Regions from separate parts of the Lysinibacillus sp. 1 U-2021 genome, predicted to be linked through region 3. Evidence: riboswitches for the same ligand, from Rfam matches in the RefSeq annotation. Region 3 holds a riboswitch; each other region holds the start of a gene.

Evidence for each region. A riboswitch is a leader RNA that binds a small molecule or an ion and turns the genes downstream of it on or off. The one in region 3 is predicted to bind S-adenosylmethionine.
Region 1: it holds a riboswitch for S-adenosylmethionine, as region 3 does, so the genes downstream of both, QH639_RS02830 (bifunctional homocysteine S-methyltransferase/methylenetetrahydrofolate reductase) here and QH639_RS25580 (MetQ/NlpA family ABC transporter substrate-binding protein) in region 3, are expected to answer to the same signal.
Region 2: it holds a riboswitch for S-adenosylmethionine, as region 3 does, so the genes downstream of both, QH639_RS06090 (cyclase family protein) here and QH639_RS25580 (MetQ/NlpA family ABC transporter substrate-binding protein) in region 3, are expected to answer to the same signal.

What each region holds. Positions count from the first base shown of each region.
Region 1 covers NZ_CP123966.1:534,008-541,272, reverse strand. Annotated here, with positions in the region: gene QH639_RS02855 (hypothetical protein) at 1-45, opposite strand, end outside; gene QH639_RS02850 (YdcF family protein) at 230-1,246, shown strand; gene QH639_RS02845 (tetratricopeptide repeat protein) at 1,318-2,604, shown strand; gene QH639_RS02840 (globin-coupled sensor protein) at 3,232-4,524, shown strand; gene QH639_RS02835 (protoporphyrinogen oxidase) at 4,765-6,159, shown strand; SAM riboswitch class I at 6,259-6,359, shown strand; gene QH639_RS02830 (bifunctional homocysteine S-methyltransferase/methylenetetrahydrofolate reductase) at 6,449-7,265, shown strand, end outside.
Region 2 covers NZ_CP123966.1:1,150,584-1,157,848, reverse strand. Annotated here, with positions in the region: gene QH639_RS06115 (erythromycin esterase family protein) at 1-659, opposite strand, end outside; gene QH639_RS06110 (hypothetical protein) at 799-1,152, opposite strand; gene QH639_RS06105 (DUF2225 domain-containing protein) at 1,175-1,858, opposite strand; gene QH639_RS06100 (Cof-type HAD-IIB family hydrolase) at 2,192-2,965, shown strand; gene QH639_RS06095 (DedA family protein) at 3,027-3,623, shown strand; gene QH639_RS06090 (cyclase family protein) at 3,654-4,391, opposite strand; SAM riboswitch class I at 4,483-4,588, opposite strand; gene QH639_RS06085 (YuzC family spore coat inner layer protein) at 4,670-5,074, opposite strand; gene QH639_RS06080 (helix-turn-helix domain-containing protein) at 5,192-6,763, opposite strand; gene QH639_RS06075 (ABC transporter substrate-binding protein) at 7,229-7,265, opposite strand, start outside.
Region 3 covers NZ_CP123966.1:4,827,906-4,835,170, reverse strand. Annotated here, with positions in the region: gene QH639_RS25590 (methionine ABC transporter permease) at 1-76, opposite strand, end outside; gene QH639_RS25585 (methionine ABC transporter ATP-binding protein) at 69-1,094, opposite strand; gene QH639_RS25580 (MetQ/NlpA family ABC transporter substrate-binding protein) at 1,201-2,031, opposite strand; SAM riboswitch class I at 2,120-2,224, opposite strand; gene QH639_RS25575 (PPC domain-containing DNA-binding protein) at 2,347-2,850, shown strand; gene QH639_RS25570 (pyridoxal phosphate-dependent aminotransferase) at 2,892-4,061, opposite strand; gene QH639_RS25565 (carbon-nitrogen family hydrolase) at 4,158-4,952, shown strand; gene QH639_RS25560 (PucR family transcriptional regulator) at 5,005-6,573, opposite strand; gene QH639_RS25555 (amino acid permease) at 6,807-7,265, shown strand, end outside.

The sequences.
Region 1 (7,265 bases), 710 kb from region 3:
AAATATCAGTGTCGCTGCAAAAAGAGCGGCAAGAATTTTTTTCATTACATACATTCCTCCAATATAATTTTTAATCTAATCATAAACTAGTTCTTATATAGTAATATTACATGAACTATATTAAAAAATAAAACAAACGCTTTCAAAAATTAAGCTATATCAAAAAATATGGACAAATAGTGGCAGATGTAATGATTGTAGAAATTATGCAATAGGAAGGAGTGAAAAAATGCTACTAACTTTATCAATCTTCCTTACCATTTTTATCATTTTGTACCTAACAGAAAAAAGGCGCTTTCTCAACGTTGTAGCCCTTGGCCTGATAGGGATATATATTGTCAGAGCGTTTATTATTCATTATCCTTTATTGCTACCAAATGATCAGGGGATTATTTCTGAAATGGGGATATTCATTATATTAGGAAGCTTTCCAAGTATTATGTTTATTTTATCAATAGCCATGTTTTTTAATAGTAAAGTATTATTGGAAAAGGAAGGACGCAAATTCCGTAACTTAATGTTAGCCATATTAGGGCTAAGTTTTGTTATTATGATGTTATGGTATGTATTCGTCATTTTTATTGAAATTGAAAATGTATTTTGGCATATTCTTTTCTTCTATGCGTTTTTGATTTTTGGTTATACAATGTTCTTATACACTAGTGTCCTTGCTTATTCAATATTGTATCTTCTTACACCAATACGTTATAAACCAAATTACATTATTGCATTAGGTTCAGGATTAATTGGCGATAGAGTACCTCCACTTTTAGCAAGCCGATTAGATGAAGCAGTAAAGCAATATATAAAGTATGAGATGAAGCCTTATATCATTGTCTCTGGTGGTCAAGGAAATGATGAAAAGGTATCAGAAGCATATGCAATGAAACAATACCTAATAGAAGTACATCATATTCCGACTGACAAGATAATAATGGAGGATTGTTCAGCCAATACAGAACAAAATATGATCTTTTCAAAGCAAATAATGGACCACCATTCTCATGGAGTTAACTATCGTTCCATTTTTGTTACGAATAATTTCCATGTGTTTCGCGCAAGTATTTATGCTCGAAAAGCAGCATTAGATGCCGAGGGAATTGGCTCAAAAACTGCTTTTTACTATGTTCCGAATGCATTCACACGAGAATTTATAGGTTTATTAGCCATGTATAAATGGACCCATGTCACAGTATTTTTAATTATTACGCTATTCGTAGGCTTACTATTAAGAGCATATGTGTAACCAAACTTCAACTGTCTTCCATATAATAGTGGTAAGGCAGTTTTTTACATAGTGTGCAAGGGAGGAAAATAATGTACGAGCAAATTTTAGCCAAGCGAAATAAAGAACGAATAATTTCCCTACAAAATCTTACACAAACTCAAGATCAGTGGTTTGCTCAAAATATAAAATTACTTACATTCGCTGAAGTTAACCTAACAGCCTTGCAGAAAATACTGTATCAAGTAGTACGAGGGTTATTAAAAGAACAGCAACAACGTCATTTGCAGATTGTCCATACAGTGCAATCTCAATCGATACAGGAGAATGTATTAACGCTGTTGGCAGAATATGATGATGTCTTGCGCGATGCCATTCCACAGCCTATCTATATACTCATTTGGCAAATTTCTTCGCTAGAAAAGTTAAAAAACAGTATAGAAGTAGTAGATGATGTGCTTGATATTGTAGAGTGGTTTTTTTGCCATCAAGATGAACAAGTTGCTGCTCTAGATGAAGAGGACTTAGATCATGAGCTGATTATTGATTTGTATAAAGAAGCGGTTGAAGAGCAGGATGGAGATGCCCAATATCAACTGGGCGAATACTATAATTCTAGAGAGGGTAAACATTTTCAACCTGAAAAATCATTGAAATGGTTTGAGCTAGCTGCTGTCCAGGGAAATGCTGATGCTCAATATATGCTTGGGAATTTCTGCTTTGGGGGCATAGGTATGGAGGAGAATTATTCCCTTGCCTTTTCATACTATGAAAAGGCAGCTTTGCAGGGACATGCGGATGCTGCCAATAATTTAGCAGATATGTACTTTAATGGCGAGGGCGTATCAACGAATTATACATTGGCAAAAAAATGGTTTGATTATGCTGCACAAAAGAATGTGGCAGAGGCAATGTTTACGTTAGGAATAATTTATGAGCAGGGGTTAGGCGTTGAGGTAGATGAGAAAGAAGCTTTTAACGCCTATAAAAAATCAGCTGAGGCAGGGTATGTGGAAGCACAATATCGACTTGGTGGAATTTATTTAGAGGGGCGCTTAGGCCAAGCGAAAGATGTCAATCGTGGTCTGTTTTGGTATGAAAGAGCTGCGGAACAATATCATGTAGATGCCTTTTATGATTTAGGTTATATATGGAGTAATGGTCTGGCTGGAATACGCAATCTTGAAAAAGGTATTCATTGGTTTAAGCAGGCTGCACTTCAAGGAGATGTAGAAGCCAAGCTACAATTAGGGCATATTTTTAATAAAGATACAGGGTTAGATAGAAATCTAAAAGAAGCTATTAAATGGTATGGACTCGCGGCAGATGCAGGATCCGAAGAAGCGGCTAAAATATTACAGGAACTTAAAGGATTGTAAATTTAGTGTTAAAAAAACATAGGCTTTTAGAATGATTTATAAAGCTATGGAGTATGGGTATTTTAGTCTGAAATAAACTACTGTATATGGGTATGTAGATAGATGGTAATTCAGGGTAAAAAATATTAATATAGTGAAATTTGAAGATGTTCGATAAAAAAGTAGAATAAATATAAAGCAAGTAAGCATAATAAACAAAAAAATGGTTAAAAAAGCTACCCAATAATATTGTGGTAGCTTTTTTATAGTTTATTACGCTTTATTTAACAACAAGGACTTTTTATACATTTTGTGTAAAATAATGGTATTAATAAGATTGACAGTCATTTATAAAATGATTAATGTAAATGAGTGATTTTGAAAAGAAGCATACGTAAATAATTTACTGTTAGTCATGTAGGACTATATCTGTTTGCTGAGAGCATATGACCTTAGGCTAAATTAGCAAAGGGGTACCCGACATACTTTTGGAGGAAGTCTGTCATACGGAATTGCGCTATCGAATGTAACCATTAAATCTGACTAATCTGATTTTACCGGTATTTTTTCGTGTATCCATCAATATGTTAAAAGGATTTGATGTTTCTCAGCCTGATGAAAGTAAACGGAATGAAAGAGGGAAGATGTGTGATTTTTCAAAGACAGAGAAAGACGAAGGTATTGGATTTACAGCAATACACAGTGAAAATGGATTTGTCCTCTCGTCAATCGATGGCGAAGCAAATTGAAATGCTGAACTTAACGAAGAACGACTTACAATATTTAAAAGCTTTCCAGCCAATAGTTATGGATAATGTAGATCACATCGTAAACCGTTTTTACAACATGATTGGAACAGAGCATCATTTGGTAGATATCATCAGCCATCATAGTTCTGTAGAAAAGCTTAAAGTAACATTACGGCAGCATATTATTGAAATGTTTAACGGAACCATTGATGAGATGTATTACCAAAGGCGTGTAAAGATTGCAAAGGTGCATGTCCACATTGGGCTTAGAACACAGTGGTATATCTGTGCATTCCAAGATTTATCGATATCATTTATAGATTTAGTCGAAAAAAATATAGAATTTCCACAAGATCAATTTAATACGATCAGAGCTATATCGAAAATTTGTAATTTTGAGCAACAACTCGTTTTAGAAGCTTTTGAAAACACTGTAGAACAACTGAAAGAAAAAATGGTTCATGAAAAAGAAGCGATTGAACGACAGATTGTAGATTCTTCGGAAGCACTTGCAGCTATCTCGCAGGAAACCAATAATTCTTTTTGCTGCTTAAGTAAGCAATCTGACGAAATTAAACATTTGGCAAAAAAATCACTCGATGTGTCTACACTGGCTGAAAACCAAGCACTTGAGGGTCGCGAGCGTTTAAAAAATCAATCACAAAATATGCTCAATATTAGTCATTCTCTTCATGATATAGAAGAAAATATTGAACAATTATCAGGTATGTCTAAGGAAATGGAAACAATTATGAGTGTTGTGACCAATATTGCGAATCAAACGAATCTATTGGCTTTAAATGCTGCAATTGAAGCAGCACGTGCTGGGGAAGCGGGAAAGGGCTTTAGCGTAGTGGCCGATGAAGTACGTAAATTATCAATTCAGACAAAAGAATCTGTTACAGCGGTGGCTTTGTTATTGAAAAAGACAGGTGAACGAACAGAGAAATTAGAGTATTCTTTGACCAACATTCAAGATGAAGTTGCAGCAGGTGAAGAAAATATGTTACAAACTGAAGGCCAATTTACGAGTATATTGGGAGCCATGACAGAAGCAAAAGATCAAAATGAGTGTACTGCAACAAAAATACAAGCAATTGTAGGCATATTAAGTGAATTAGGCACTTCATTTACTGAGGTAACAAATTCAGCTGAAAAATTAGCGAGCTTTGCGCAAAATTTAAAAGGATAGACTACTAACATTTACATTCTATTTTTCATATTTTTAGACGTAATAAACACTATAGTACCTATTTAAATGTTTGTTGTGAAGTTATCGCTATAGAGGATCAATTTTATAGAGATTCAGAAAGTAAGAGCTATTTCACTGATGAAATAGCTCTATTTTTGCTAAATTTGTAAAGGGTTTAACGTAATTTTCAATGAAAAAAAGATTATACTGTAGAAAGAATGAATATTAGGGGCGGTTATGATGAAAACAGTTGTTGTTTTAGGCGGCGGTATTACAGGACTATGTACAATGCATTATTTGCAACGTCAAGTGAAGGAACATAATTTAGATGTTCGTCTAGTGCTTATAGAAAAAAATACATATTTAGGAGGCAAATTATATTCAGCACATGAACAAGGTTTCATCATGGAAACGGGTGCTGATTCTATTGTAGCCCGTCATCAAGGCGTTATGGAACTCGTGCAGGAGCTTGATTTTGAGGCGGAATTAGTTTACAACGAAACAGGTATTTCTTATATTTATACGAATAATGAGTTACATGCTATTCCGGCAGATTCAACTTTCGGAATACCGATGAGTGTAGCATCCTTAGAGGAAAGTACACTTATTTCCGAGCAGGGAAAAAAAGAAGCGTTGAAGGATTTAACATTGCCAAACAATGGCTTCACAAAGGAAAGTTCTATCGGTGAATTTTTAACTTACTATTTAGGAGAGGAACTGGTGAAAAACCAAATTGCACCAGTCCTTGCAGGTGTTTATTCGGGAGATTTACATCAGCTTTCTATTGGCTCTACTTTACCGTATTTAATTGATTATAAGAATGATTTTGGAAGTATTATTAAAGGCTTTGATGCGAATCGTGAGCAATTTGTTAAAGCAGCGAACAAAAAATTTATATCCTTTAAAAATGGTTTATCTTCTTTAATTAATCGACTTGAACAAACCTTATCCGATGTAGAAATTATCAAGGGTGTTACTACACTAAATGTTCAAAAACAAGATAAGAACTACACAATTTCTTTAGCTAATGGTGAAATTATTGAGTCAGATTATGTCGTTTTAGCATTACCGAATGATTCTGTCCAAAATCTGCTACAGGATGAATCTTTAAACCGCTATTTTAACCAATTTACGACAGCGTCAGCAATTACTATCTATTTAGGTTTTGATGTGCCAGACGCTAAATTGCCAGCAGATGGAACGGGCTATATTGTTTCCCATAATTCAGACGTTACTTGTAATGCAGCAACTTGGACTAGTCGTAAATGGAAGCATACATCGAAAGAAAATAAATTACTTGTGCGACTCTTTTATAAGAGCATCAATCCAGCCTATGAGCAACTACGTGCCATGACTGATGAAGAATTGGCAGCAGTTGCTTTAGAAGATGTGAGAAAGAGCCTAGGAATAGAGGAGCAGCCAACTGTTGTGAATGTAACAAAGTGGATTGATCAAATGCCTAAATATGATTTAGCGCATCGTGAAGCATTACAAGGACTACTACAAGAATTACATGAGAACTATCCTAATTTATCGATTGCAGGGTGCTCATATTTTGGCGTAGGTATTGGTGCTTGTATTCAAAACGGGAAAAAAATTGGCGAAGAGCTTGCAAATGAACTTGCCAATTTCTAAGATTTTAAGTGAAAAAAAACTTTGTTATGTGAAATAGTCTTGACTCATTCGTCAGTAAACGATATGATTCTTTTAATTATTTAAAAAATTCATACTTAATTCTTATCAAGAGAAGCAGAGGGACTGGCCCATTGAAGCTTCAGCAACCAACTTTATTGTCAGGTGCTAAATCCAGAAGACCGTTGAGTCGAAGATGAGAAGGAACAACAATGATGAATCGTTAAAGCCTTCTTTTTTTATGAAAGAAGGCTTTTTATTATATAGAGACATAGGAAGAGAGGCTAATTTTATGGGATTGCTTGAAAGGTTAAAAACGCATGTATTGACGGCAGACGGTGCAATAGGCACAGTGCTATATGGCTATGGATTGGAGTATTGCCATGAGGAAATGAATGTTCAGAGACCCGAGTTAATTGAAAAGATTCATAGAGAATATATTGCAGCTGGTGCTGACATCATTCAAACGAATACGTACGGTGCAAATGCCATTAAATTAGCTCGCTATGGATTAGAATCAAAAGTCCAACAATTTAATGAAGCTGCTATCACCATCGCAAAACGAGCAGCGGCTGATGGCGGTCAATTTGTTTTAGGAACAATTGGTGGTATTCGGGGAATTCGTAAAAGTGATGCAACCTTGGATGAAATATTAGCGACTATTGAAGAACAAGCAAGCGTCTTACTTGCAGGGAATCCAGATGGCCTTTTACTTGAAACTTATTATGATTTTGAAGAATTAACAGCAACCTTAAAGATGCTACGAGAAAAAACAAAATTGCCGATTATTGCACAAGTTTCTATGCATGAGCCCGGTGTTCTACAAAATGGGATGTCTTTAAATAATGCTCTCCATGAGCTTGAAGCCCTAGGTGCTGATATTGTTGGTGTCAATTGTCGACTAGGTCCACACCATACTATTCTAGCATTTGAAGGTGTAGAACTTCCTAATAAGGCATTTATGTCGGCCTATCCAAATGCATCACTTCTGGACTTAGAGGATGGGCGTGTCGTTTATGAATCAGAAGCTGATTATTTTGGTCGAGCGGCTGTTGAATTGCGTGATCAAGGTGTACGTTTAATAGGGGGCTGCTGTGGTACAACACCCA
Region 2 (7,265 bases), 1.3 Mb from region 3:
GCTTCATTGAATTGCTGAGCCAACTTGGGGTTTTGCAGCCAATCTCCGTTCGTAAATGCTCCTTGCTGTTGAATATCAAAGCCAGTAAGTACAAGAGGTTGCTCTGTTGCTTGAGTTGATTTTGCATAGTCAAACAGAGGCAAAGTTTCTTTTGTCCACCAAACGCCGAAAATGGCATCTTTCATTGTTTGTAGAGCTGCTTGTTTATCAATTTGTCCTTGAGCATTCATCACATTACCCATACCACTTTCAAAGGCAAGGACATTATAGCCCATATCTTGATGTAAAAATTGTATTAAACGTGTTTTCGCTAGATTGAATTGTGCCACTCCATGAGAGCTTTCCCCTAAAAAGACAATACGTTTATCATGTAATAAAGGTTTTAGCATCTCTAAATCCTCAAATTTGTTAGCGGGAATTTTTTGTCCATTAAACGTTTCAGGCTGGATGGATGCCAGGCTGTATGCATGGTCATTCGCCCATTTTTTCCAATCAAGTAATGTTTCATTAGAAGTCCTAGCTTGTTTGACAGCAGAATCGTTTTCCGTAATCTGCTCATTTACAGGGACAGCAGCAGAGACATTCACTACTCCACTTATTGTCATTAAACTGGCCAGTGCAAAACTTAATAAAACCTTATGCTTCCTAGCTTTCCTCATTAGTTATCAGCCCTTCACTTTATATTGATACTAATTATAGGAAGGGAAGTTTAAAGTTTAGGAAGAATTTGTTTAAAATTAGTTTAAATTTAGTATGTAAAAAAGAAAAACACCTCCAATTGATGGAGATGTTGGAATGCTATTTATAGTGATAAGTACTTGCTCTTACATGGTTACGTTGAATTTGGTTAAACCATGCACGATCCTTTTCTTCTTGTTTTAATGTCCCAACAATGGAGGAAGAGCAGCTTACGCAAATTTTAGCCTGGGTAATCTGTCCACATCGTTCGCATGGAGCCCCTAAATTAGGAAAAATGGAGTTCTTTAATTTTCCTGCTTTTACCCATTTGTAAAGCAACTCAGATGACACGCCTGTTAAAGCGACAACTTCATCGTTTGTTAGGTAGCGATTATTTTTTCTTAATAAAAAATGATGCAGCTCTGAAAATATATCCTCTTCTCTCACATCAATTTTCCTTTGAAATAGCAACATAATTAATCATCTCCTCGTCCCATTAATGAATGATTTCATTAATTGTTATAGGTTGTTCGTCATATTTATAATTTTCCCAACGATTGCGTGCAAGCTTGCGATATTTCGGCGAAACATTTCGATCAGCGATTAAGCGTGAAAATCCTTTTTTAGCTTCAGGAATATCATCAAGTCGAAGGCTTAATTCAGCATGTAAAAACTGAATTCTCTCTCCACCTTCTTGATTAGAGGCAAAGGATTTACTATAAAAGTCTCTCGCTGCAAAAAGATAGCGCTTTTCGGATTCTTCGTCTTTTTTTAAACGATAGAGCCAAGCGATTTTTAAAGCGAAATTCGCCATTAAAAGAGATTCTTCCATTGACGCACGGGATACTAAATAGGCGAGCTTAAAACTGATAATGGCATCATCAATTGTACGTTCCTGACAGATATCCATAGGTTTCTGGAGCTCTTTAATGTATAGTTCATCAATGAGTAGCATGAAAGGTCCGTATGTCCGTGTCATAGATTTATGGTAGGCATAGCCACAATGTGGACATACGGCAACTTCATATAGCAAAGGGTTTAGGCCATCGTAAACAGGCATGAAATCCGTTTGTTCTTCGATAATTTTATATCGATTAGGGCGAACTTTATATGTTGTAAACTGCTTTTTGCAAAATTTACAATCCACACTACTTTCATAGTAGTAAATGTTAAATGCCATAAGAATCAACTCCTTTGCGTACTCTAAAATTTTATTTCTTTTGTTCTATTTATACGTAAGATTTTATCATTCAATGTATTTAAGATATTATCTTTTATTTTAACAATTTTGTGTTCTTTGGTATACTCCTTTAGAATTATTAAAATAAATATATTCAAAGAATTTTTAGTTAAATATTATTATAAATACGCTTGTAATAGTTTTTATCGGAGGTGTAAATGGAAGTTATATAGTTTGCTTAAAGTTTGTCAAAATACTTTCACATATTTCAAGAGAGAAGAATTGTAAATTTAAATCAATTGGTTCTAAAAGACTATGATGGAGGTGCTCAAAATGAAGTGTAATATCGTGATTTTTGATGTAGACGGCACATTGATTAATTACGAGGATGGCTGTGTGGAAGAAAGTACAAAACAAGCTATTCAGCTATTGCAAGAAAAGGGAATTCATCTTGTAGCGGCTACTGGAAGACCCTTATCTATGTGCTATGAATTAAAAGCGCTGGGGATTGAAACCTTTATTACAGCAAATGGGGCCTATGTGAAACATAAGGAACTTGTCATACATAAAACTCCGATTGCCAAAGAAATTGTCTACAATATACAGGCTTTTGCACAGGAACAGCAGCATAGCCTAACATTTTTTACAGAGGAGTTATCTATGAATAGCATACAAAGTCCAGTAGCTTTAAGAGCGATGCAAGAAACTTTATCTTTACGGGATTTTCCACTTATAAATGAAAAAATTGTAGATGAAGAGGTTTTTCTCATGTGTTTATATGCGGATGAGCTGGCTGAAAAAAGATATACTAGCCAATTTTCGAATATATTTTTGCAGCGTTGGCATCCTTATATTGTGAATGTCTTACAGCAGGATGTTTCGAAGTCTATAGCTATTAAAGCGGTGCTTGATCATTTTAACATTGACCCTGAGAATGCGATTGCCTTTGGGGATGGGGATAATGATATTGATATGTTGGAGTATGTAGGAGTAGGAATTGCCATGGGAAATGGCAGTAAAGCTCTAAAAAGTGCTGCCAATTTTGTTACAAAGAAATCTACGGATGGCGGTATCAATTTTGCTTTACGTCAGCTTCAAGTCATTTAGAGCGCTGAGGCTACACTATATATAGCAGGTAGATTTTAATAAATTTTAGGTGGGATGATTTATGGCACATCACGTGCAGTCTCTAATTGAACATTACGGATATTTTGGGATTATCGTGATTCTAATTGGAGGTATTGTTGGGGTGCCACTTCCTGATGAGGTGTTTCTGACTTATGTAGGCTATAGTGTTTACCGAGAAAGTCTTGAACACATTCCTGCTTTAGTCAGTGCAATGATTGGTGCGATTGGAGGCATTACCTTAAGCTACTATATTGGTTATCGTTTTGGCTTACCGTTATTGCAGAAATATGGCCCTAAAATTCATATTACCGAGCAAAAAATTGACTTTACGAAAAAGATGTTTACAAAAATAGGACCTACCCTATTATTAATTGGCTATTTTATTCCAGGGGTACGCCATTTGACAGCTTATATTGCGGCTATTAATAATTATCCTTATAGAAAGTTTGCTCTTTTTGCCTATACAGGGGCATTTATTTGGACGTTCACATTTATATCATTAGGAAAGATGCTTGGAGAGAAATGGCGATTTGTTGGATACTATTTAACCCATTACAGTATCTATCTTATTCTTTTATTTATTATAGGGATGCTCATTGCTTATTTTTTATTTAAAAAAAGAAATGGACAAAAATAAAAGTCGGTATACGCTATACCGACTTTTATGTTATGGCAAAATAGCAAAAGATCGCACAGGGAAGCCAGATGCTTTTTCTGGCTTAGGTACGATATTGAAGATGATAGCGCCTTTCGCAGGTAGCTTGTCCAAATTCGTCATTAGCTCAATTTGATAGGTGTCTTGGTCAAGCACAAAATATTCGCCATCTAGCTTGCCATTTTTACGAAAATCAGCAGCAGAGTCCGTATCGAATGTTTCATGACCAATTGCGCTTACCTTGCGTTCTTGTAGTAAAAACTGTAAAGCTTCTAAACCCCAGCCAGGGATATGGTTATGTCCATCTGCATCCTTATTACTGAAAGCCTCTTTATCTGGCCAGCGCTTACTCCAATCTGTACGTAATGCTACAAATGTTCCTGCTTCAATTTCTCCATGCTTGTCCTCAAAATCAAGAATATCTTGAACACTTAATGAAAAATCATGGTTGCTCGCAGCCTCCTGTGATTTATCAATAACAACAAGGGGGAGAACAAGCTCTTTTAGTTCTAATTCTTCTAAGTAGCGAGTATCTCGCACAAAATGAATGGGTGGGTCGATATGTGTGCCATATTGACCAGGGAACGTGAATTGTTGAGCGAAGAAACCATCCTTATGAGAAAATAACGTTTCAAATTTAGCGTCCTCAAACATAAAAAAATGTGGAGAATTAGGGCCGAATGTATGTGTTAAATCAACCCACTGTTTCGATTTTAGTAATTGCAATGCTTGCAAAAGTTCATTAGACATCGATTTCCCTGCTTTCTGTAAAAAATAGTGGTAAATAAAAAGGAGTCCCCTAATAGAAGAGGACTCCTGCTTGAAACAACGGTAGTTCTTCTTCTCATCTTCAAGGCTGATCATTTTGCCAATTGGAATTAGCACCATACTGTTAGCTGGTTGCTGAGACTTCGTCGGGCCAATCCCTCCGTCTCTCTTGATAAGAAAAGTAATATAAGAATTTTCAGAAATAACAATACAAACACTTTAGCATAGTTTTTTATAGTTTACAAGTTCACTGGGAATTTTCACCAATTCAAATTCAAGGTGACTCCACAACAATCATTATCAATCAGACGTATTCTAAAACTGTCTGGTGTATAGTTCGTTTCAAATTTCATCGTAATACCTGTTGATGTGATTAATTTTTCAACCTCTGTTTTATTTGAAAGTTGAGCAGCATTCATTAAATCATGTGCGAATTGTTGGGAGCTATCTATTTTATCCGTAAGTAATTGGGCTTGCTGCATCATCGCCTTTATCCGTGTTGCTGAAGCTTTTAATTTGTGTGTATCGACAGGTGGAAAAGGATTATTGGTCGGCATTGCTAAATGTTGCGAAAAGGGTCTAATGGCAAAATGATTAGCGATAGGCGATGTTGGATAATGATAGGGATGCACAAAATACGGATAAGGATTGTAATACAAGGTCATTCCTCCTATCCTATAACTGATATCCTATCTTATGTAGCCAAACTACATTCGGTGTTATTTTGCGGTGCAATGTTTGTCCTCCTCACCATTTAAAAAGGAAGCTAAAGTAAGCTTTTTTTAGCCAAGTACATTCAAGACATCATCAATTTTTTTACTATGTGATAAAATGCCATAATTCATCCATGTTAAAAAGTCTACTTCATAGACACAGCTGCTTTTAACGGCAGCTAGGTTTTTCCAAGTAGGAGTTTTTAAAATAGCACGTTCCTCATTTTCATAAATGGAATGTTGCTTATCAAATGTAATAAATAAATGATCCGCATCTAATTGCAACAATTGATCAAATGTCAGTTGTGCTTTACGTTGATTGTGCGGAATACTCCATACTAGTGAATGTGGCATTAAACCTAAGTCACGATATAAAATGGGGCCCGTATAGCCACATTCAGGACCGGCGTATAGAGTAATGCTAATGGCTGAAATACGGAGAAATGCCACACTTTGCCCATAAACTGATTTGCTAAGAATTCCTTTTGCTTGTTGTACTTTATCTTCATATTGTAGGATTACGTCTTGTATCAAGGAGGTTTTTCCTGTTAGATCTGCAATCTTAAATAACGTAGATTGCCAATTCTCTCCAGGGTGTGAAAGATGACAGACGGGTCCTACTTCATCTAAGTGCTGAAAGGATTCCCAACGCTCTACACCAGAATCTAACATAATTAAAGTTGGCTTATAGTAAAGGAGTCGATCCATTTCTCTATTTTGTACATCAATATCTGGCACTTTCTGTAGACCTAAATAGTCTTGTTTTCCCCATTTTGAATGACTGAATTGAGCAATTGGCGTAATCCCAAGCGCAACAAAGAAATCTTCTAAGAATGGTGCAAATACACGTAGATGGCTGCTTTGATTTCTTCGATATTGTCCTGGAGAGATGCCGACATGTTCCTTAAAGCGACGATTGAAATAATACTCATTATTAAATCCGACAGACTGGCTAATTTCAAATACTCGATCATTTGTTGTCATTAATAAATGCTTAGCTTTTTCAATACGAAGTTTAGTTAAATAGTGAAGAGGAATTTGTCCCGTAATATCTTTAAAAATGCGCGTATAATTCCATCTTGGTACGTCAGCTAGCTGTGCTAGCTGCTCAACCGTCCACTCTTTTTCAAAATGTTTATGTAAATGGTTAATGGACTGCTCAACAGATTGTCGATCATTTTTTTGCATCTGCTTGGGTATGGTTGGATGTAGGAGTAATAACATCAGCTCTTGAAAGTGTACATGCTGTTCAAAAATCGTGTGTTCATCCTCCGCTAACCTGTTCTGATAGATGACTTCTAGCAGTCTATGACATTGTGAAAAGGGGAGAAGATGTCGTTCGCTGATACTTGTAAAATGACTATATGAATTCTGACTATTGCTGAGATTGACAATGTTGAAATGTAATTGATAAAAACAAAGGTGCTCACTTTGAATATGGATACTAACCGTGTTATTTGGCGGAATCAATATGTACTTTTCTTCACTAAAATGAATGATGTCATGATCTATTTCTAGCTTTCCGCTACCATTCATTACGATGAAAAGTGTATAGAAGTCACTACTAATCAATAACTTTTTTGATGATTGAATTGAATAAGAGATATTTTGTAACGTATAAACATGTGTTAAGTTACCCATTGATAATTCACCCCTTTTTTTGAATTGGCAGAACAACACAAAGAAAGCCCTCATTAAGAGCTTCCTTTCATGTTGTTGAAAAAAGATCATGTGACTAGTAGAAAAAGCCCCTTTAGCAAGGCAAGGGGTTGATTTCCCCTCCGCCAGCGTCCTTTTCAGGTGGCGTCTGATGAGCCGCTTCACTCACTTGCGTTCGCTCCAGGGTCTCACCTGTGACGCTAAATCCCCTAGGAGTGACGCTGGCTCCACTCCAATCAACCATGCTGCTAACGTGTCTTTTCTTCTTTCGTACTAGCAGTAGGGAACAAAAAAGTCTATTAAAGAGAGGATAGGCACTTATTTCAATGTGAAGAAGTGATGAGTGACAACACCTATCCATTTTCTCCTTCGCAAAAGTGCTATTGATTATTTTGTTTTTTAACACTAAGCCAAAGAAAGCCCTCATTAAGAGCTTTCTTTTGAAAATTATTTGACGAACCATTTCTCTAAATCATCATACTTT
Region 3 (7,265 bases):
CCATTTGAAATGTTTCGATAATTGCTTTGCCAATAACATCTGACCAATCTGTAAAGAAACTTTGGATACTACTCATTGAACGCACCTCCTAATTCTTCCACTGCCACGCCATTTTCTGAAAAATACGTTAACGCTTTTTGGACAATCTGCGTCTCGCCATGTAAATGCACCACAATATTGCCGACAATACCGTTTTTTAATTCAATAATATTAGCTGTTAAAATATTTGGTTGCACATCGTATACCTTAGTGACTTCTGCTAATAATGGCTTACCAGTACTTTCACCAAGGAATGTTAAACGGATTACACTTCCTGAAACATTTAATTGCTCAATAAGAGAAGGGGATAAATTACGTTGTGAAATTGTATTCAAAAACTTTCGCGTTGTAGGGTGCTTTGGTTTTGCAAAAAGTTCAATCGCTGTGCCGAATTCTACAACTTTCCCAGATTCTAGAACAGAAACCTCATCACAAATTTTTTGAATGACATTCATTTCATGTGTAATGAGCAGAATTGTAATTCCTAATTCACGGTTAATCTTTAACAACAATTCAAGAATGGCTTCCGTTGTTTCAGGATCAAGTGCACTTGTTGCTTCGTCACTAAGTAAAATTTCTGGTTCCTGTGCTAAGGCACGCGCAATAGCCACACGCTGTTTTTGACCACCTGAAAGTTGATTGGGGTAACTGTCTAGTTTATCTGTTAAACCGACAATTTCAGCATACTTAGCTACTCGGCTTTTTACTTCCGCCTCTTTATAGCCTAGTAGCTTTAAGGGAACTGCAATATTATTGTAAACTGTTGCTGTTTTTAATAGATTAAAGTGCTGGAAGATCATCCCGATTTTTTGGCGTGTTTGACGTAATTCGTGAAGAGAAAGGGTCGTAATGTCTACATTGTCTATCACTACTTTTCCTGCTGTAGGACGTTCTAGTAGATTAACGCAACGAATGAGTGTACTTTTACCAGCACCACTATAGCCGATTACACCATGAATTTGTCCCTTTTTTACGTGAAGATTGATGCCATCCACAGCTTTTATGATGCCTTTTTTCGACTTGAATTCTTTTGAGATATTTTGTAATTGAATCATGCGATTGTATGCTCCTTTCTCTACCTTCTAAAAAGCAAGAATCTGCTCGTTTTCCTATAGAGGAATTTCGGCAGATTCTTCGGCTTATAGAAGCTTCCTGAATGTATTACCAACTAGGGATTACTGAACCTTTGAATTCCTCTTCGATGAATTGACGTACTTCATCAGATTGGTAGGCCTCAACGAACTTTTTAATTGTTGGATCATTTTCATTTTCAGCACGCACGACAATATAGTTTACGTATGGAGAATCAGTAGATTCCAATAAAATAGAGTCATCTTTAGGGTTAATGCCAGCTTCTAATGCAAAGTTTGTATTAATAGCTGCTACATCTACTTCACTAAGTTGTTTAGGAATTTGAGCGGCCTCTAATTCAATGAATTTTAAATTCTTTTTGTTTTCTTCTACATCACGGATCGAGGCTGTTAAGTCTGCGCCCTCTTTTAACTTAATATAGCCAGCTTCCTGTAAAACAAAGAGGGCACGGGCTCCATTCGTTGGATCATTTGGTAAGCCAAACGTTGCTCCGTCAGGAATGTCATCAAAGGATTTATATTTTTCTGAGTAGATACCCATTGGATTTAAAATCGTTTTGCCCACTGGTACTAACTCTGTATCATGATCTTTATTAAATGTATCCAGGAAAGGCTCGTGTTGATAGCTGTTCGCATCAAGATCACCTTCAGCTAAGGATGTATTAGGTAAAACATAGTCAGAAAATGATTTTAGCTCTACTTCTAGCCCGTTTTCTTTTGCTACTTTAGCAGCTACTTCTGCAATTTGTTCGTGTGGACCAGAAGTGACGCCTACAACGATTTTCTTTTCATCAATTCCTTCAGCTTGGCTTTTACTATCTTCTTTAGAGCCACAGCCTGCTAAAGCTGCTACTAATGTTAAACTTGCTAAACCTACTAAAAATTTATTTTTCTTTTTCATGAAAATACCTCCAAGATTGTTTTTATCGGTTTTTTGAAAATAAAAAAACTCTCTTACAAATTAAGAGAGGCTCATGAAAAGATGTCCTCTCTTATCTATCAAACGAAGATCGTTTGCAGGATTTAGCACCTTCCTTTAAAAAGGAGGTTGCCGAGCTTCATAGGGCCAGTCCCTCAGCTACTCTTGATAAGAGATTTATAATATTTTTTTGTAATTCCGATAGAACTAATATAATTTATAGGGTATAGTAAGTCAATAAATAATTTTTAAATTTTTTATATAATTATAATATTTCGACACAAAAGAGGGATAACAATGTCTGTAAGAGTTAATTATGGTATAGGTTCATTTGGTAAGGTTATTAGTGCTCGTTTTCTAACGGGAACAGATATCATTGAAGGGATTGAAGCGCTTTGCGAAGAGAATAATATAGAGTCAGCAACAATTGTAAGCTGTATTGGCAGCTTTCAAAAAAGTAGCTTTGTTTATTTAGTGCCAGATGCAACAGCTCAAATTCATGTTCGTTTTAGTAATGTGATTGAAAAAGAGGGACCACTAGAATTTATTCAAGGTTCAGGTGTGGTGTGTAAGCGAGATGGTGGATATGAGACACATTTCCATGGTTCTATGAGTGATCAATGTGGTGTAGTATCGGGTGGGCATTTAATAAAAGGGGGAAATCCTGTTATAACTGCTGACATCGTGTTGGCAGAGGTACAAGGTATTCAACATATTCGAAAATGGGATGATGAAACAGGTCATGTTCAATTTTATCCATTAGAAGATGGTTTAGGGCAACCAAGGAAAATTGAAAAATAGTAATAATCCTGTAGCTAGAGATAGCTACAGGATAAGGCACATTATCTATTAAACAATTGTAATTGCTCGATTCTATGGATTGCTTCACGTAAGCGCTCCTCACTAACTAGCAACCCTACGCGCACATAGCCTTCACCATATTGACCGAAGCCATTACCTGCTGCTACAGCGATATCAGCTTTTTCGAGCAATAGATCAGCAAACTGTTCACTTGTATAGCCTAGTGGTACAGGGAGCCATGCGAAGAAGGAGCCTTTTGGAGCCGTAACATGCCAGCCAATTCTTCTAGCTTCTTCAATGAGTACATTTCGGCGACGCTCATAAGTAGCTCGTAGTTCATCCGCACATTGCTGGGAAGCTGTCAGTGCTACTGCTGCAGCTTGTTGAATGGCAGGGAACTGACTACAAAACAGATGATCCTGAATAAGATTAATAGCAGCAATAATCTCGGCATTCCCTACAGCGAAGCCTATACGCCAGCCAGCCATATTATAGGTTTTCGATAATGTATACATTTCAACTCCTACTTCTTTTGCACCATTTGCTTGAAGGAAGCTAACTGGTTTATTACCGTCAAATCCTATTGCCCCATAAGCAAAATCATGTGATACGATAATATTGTGTTCCTTCGCAAAGCGAACGGTCTCTTCAAAAAACGCAAGTGATGCTGTACCACCTGTAGGGTTGTTTGGGTAATTTAAGTAAAGAAGCTTTGCCTTTTCTTTCACTTCATCAGGTAATGCATGATAATCAGGTAAGAAATCATTTTCAGCAAAAAGGGGCATTACTTCAAAATTGACGTCTCCTAGTACGACACCTGATAGGTAATCTGGATAGCCAGGGTCTGGTAAGAGCATCGTGTCACCAGGGTTTAACACAGCTAAAGGTAGCTCTACTAGACCAATTTTTGTTCCACCAAGAATCGCTACCTCTGTATCAGGATCTAGTTCTACCTGATATTCACGTTGATAAAAGTCGGCCGCCGCTTGGCGTAATTCAGCGAGACCTCTAAATGGTGAATATTTGTGGTTTTGAGGATTTTCAGCCGCTTCCTGTAATGCTTGAATGATGTGAGTAGGCGTTGGCTGATCGGGATTTCCTTGCCCAAGGTTAATGACATCACGCCCTTCTTCTAGGGCCAAGTTTACTTTTTGAACGAGTGCTGCAAAAAATTGAGTGGGTAGTTGCTGTAGTTTTTTAGAGAATTCCATGCATAATCACCTTTTTCAGAATATAATAATTATTATTGAAGAATATGAAGCAAATAGTATTACTTTTTCTGTTAATTGTCTAGAGGAGGAATAGAGATGAAAATCGGTTGTATTCAATTAAATGTTGGCTTTGGCAAAGTGGAAGAAAATTTTGCACGTGCTGAAGAGAAGATTCGAGAAGCTGCAAAACAAGGGGCAGAAATTATTGTGTTACCTGAAATGTGGAATACAGGCTATGCTTTGGAAAAACTACCTGAGCTAGCAGATATCGATGGTGAGCGGACACAAGCCTTTTTAGCTAAACTAGCTAAGGAACTAGATGTACATATTGTAGGTGGCTCTGTTTCAACAAAGAAAGGCGACAAATTTTATAATACGATGTATACCTTTGATCGTAATGGAGAGCTTGTAGGGGAATATAGCAAGGCACATCTTTTCCGTTTAATGGACGAGCATCTTTACTTAGAGGCAGGGAATGAAATGAATCGTTTTGCTCTAGGTGACATTGAAGCTGCTGGTGTTATTTGCTATGATATTCGCTTCCCAGAATGGTTACGAGCCCATGCATTACAAGGAGCAAAGGTATTATTTGTACCAGCGCAGTGGCCAACTCCAAGGATTGACCATTGGAAAACATTGCTACAGGCTCGGGCAATTGAAAATCAATGTTTTGTCATAGCCGTTAATCGTATTGCAAAAAAGATAGAAAACTTTAATGGGCAATCCATGATTATTCAGCCTTGGGGAGAGGTACTTTGGGTTGGTGCTGAGGACGAGGAAGTAGCGGTGATCGATGTAGACTTTTCTATTGTTGATGAAGTACGTGGAAGAATCCCTGTTTACGATGATCGCAGACCTGGACTGTATCAGGATGTAGTTGTGAAAGGGTAATAAAGGGCACGCTTATGAGGGGAGATAGCCTTTTAAGCGTGCCAACTTTTTTCTAGCTCTTATCCTCGATCAATGAATTGGCTAGTAGCATAAATTCAAGTGTAATGCGGTTATGCCCATTCATAAAATTTTTGCCTAGTAAACTTTCAAGCTTTTTTAAGCGGTGATAGAGTGTTTGACGAACAATAAATAATTGATTCGCTGTTTGCTGTTTAGAGCCATTTGTTTGTAAATACACCTGCAATGTTTCGAGAAGCTTACTATTATATTTTTTATCGTATTCAATAACGGGCTGTAAATAGTCGTAAATCACTTCCTGTAAATCCACCTGCATTTGTAATTTATAGATTAAATGATATAAATGCAGATCATCATAAAAGAACGAGGACGTTTGTACTTTTCGACAAATATATAAGGTTTCTAGTGCAGTTTGATAGCTTTTAGGAATTTCATCTACATCACAAACGACCTTCCCAATAGCTATCTGATAACCTTGTGCCTGCTGCTTTTTATAGAATTCAGTTTTGACCAAAGAGGAAAACATGTTGTTTAGCATATCACGAATGGCTTTACTATCTTTTGTATGCAGTAAAATAAAAATAACATAGCTTTTTCTTTCAAATAAAAATGGAATAAAGCCATGTTGCTCAAAGAGATTACGATAATAAAGCTTACTATAGACTACATCCTCCTGTGCCTTTGTCAACGTATTAGGAGAAGCCAAAATAAAGACAGTGCCACTAGAATGTGTATAGTTAGTATAATGTGTAACGATAAATTTATAAATTTCCTCCTTAGACAGTTTTTGATCAATCCAATCAGCTAAAATCGAAGCATCCTCAATATTCTTTTTTTCCTCAATATAAAACTCTCGCATTAAAAGCTGTGCCAATGCTGTTGCTGTGCGATCTAATATTAATAATTCAAATTCGGAGAAAAGCCCATCTTCTCGATAAATTGATAAATCGGCATAATGTTGATCAAATAGAAAAATAGGCTCATGTTTAAACTGCTGAGTCGATGTATTCAATGTTAGGAATTGCTGCCGCTTTTTATGAGCCATATTTGGGAAAAAGACAGGTTCTCTTCCCTTAATGGAGAACATAATTTGTATTTTTAATTCATTATACATATTTTGTAAAATGTCATCCGTGTTTTGTCCCAATACTGCATTTTTGTTCAATGTTTGTGAGTAAGCTTCTAGTGAAGAAATCAATAGATATTGCTGATTGATAATTTGGCTATGTAAATCCTGTGTAATACGAACAAAAGGAACTGCTTCATGGAAAACAATAATAGGAAACTGGTGACGGTTGGCAAGTGTTAAAATCGCTTCAGGAACTGCTTGAATAGAGGTGCCATATTCAATACAAAGGGCAGCACAATTTTTTTGAATGATGGCTTCTATAAAGGATACAAAGTCCTCAATACTATGTTGGAGACTAAGCCCTGTAGTTAATACTAACTCTTCACCAACTAAAAAATTATCAACATGTATGATTTCTAGTACATGTGCCCATTTAACGCTCCTTGTTAATCCCTCATGACCTGCAACTACCTCTGCATTTTGAAAATATTTATTCTGTAAAACGTCTAGTACTTTTAGTTGAAATGGGCTCATTTTTGCCCCTCCTTTTGACATGCGTGTCTGTGGTTAGAATTCAATAATTTCTGCTTGGTGATAAAAATTTACTCATAAAATCGTTTAAAAATTATTTTAAGAATATTTAGTCTATTTTACATTATGTATAAAACAAAAGTATAGAATTTTACAGTTTGTCTATTACTTCAACGTTATGAAAGATGTAAGATTTTTGTAAGCGATCAAGCAATCTACTAAAAGAGGTGACAGATATGGGGCAACAAACGCATTTACAAAGAGGATTAAAGAAGCGGCATATGACGATGATTGCGATTGCCGGTGTAATCGGTGCTGGACTATTTATGGGGAGTGGCTCGGTCATTAACCTAGCTGGTCCAGGGGCAATTTTATCGTATATATTTGCAGGAATTATCGTTGTATTAGTTATGCGTATGCTAGGTGAGATGGCGGCAGTCAATCCAACGAGTGGCTCGTTTGCTCACTATGCACATGAAGCCATTGGTCCGTGGGCAGGTTTTATGATTGGATGGTTGTACTGGTTTTTCTGGGTGATTGCCATTGCTTTAGAGGCAACAGCAGCAGCTGCCATTATTCAATATTGGTATGATGGGATTCCTTTATGGCTATTAAGTCTGTTATTAACTGTAGCACTTACATTAACAAATGTTCTTTCTGTCAAAGCTTTTGGTGAGTTTGAGTATTGGTTCTCT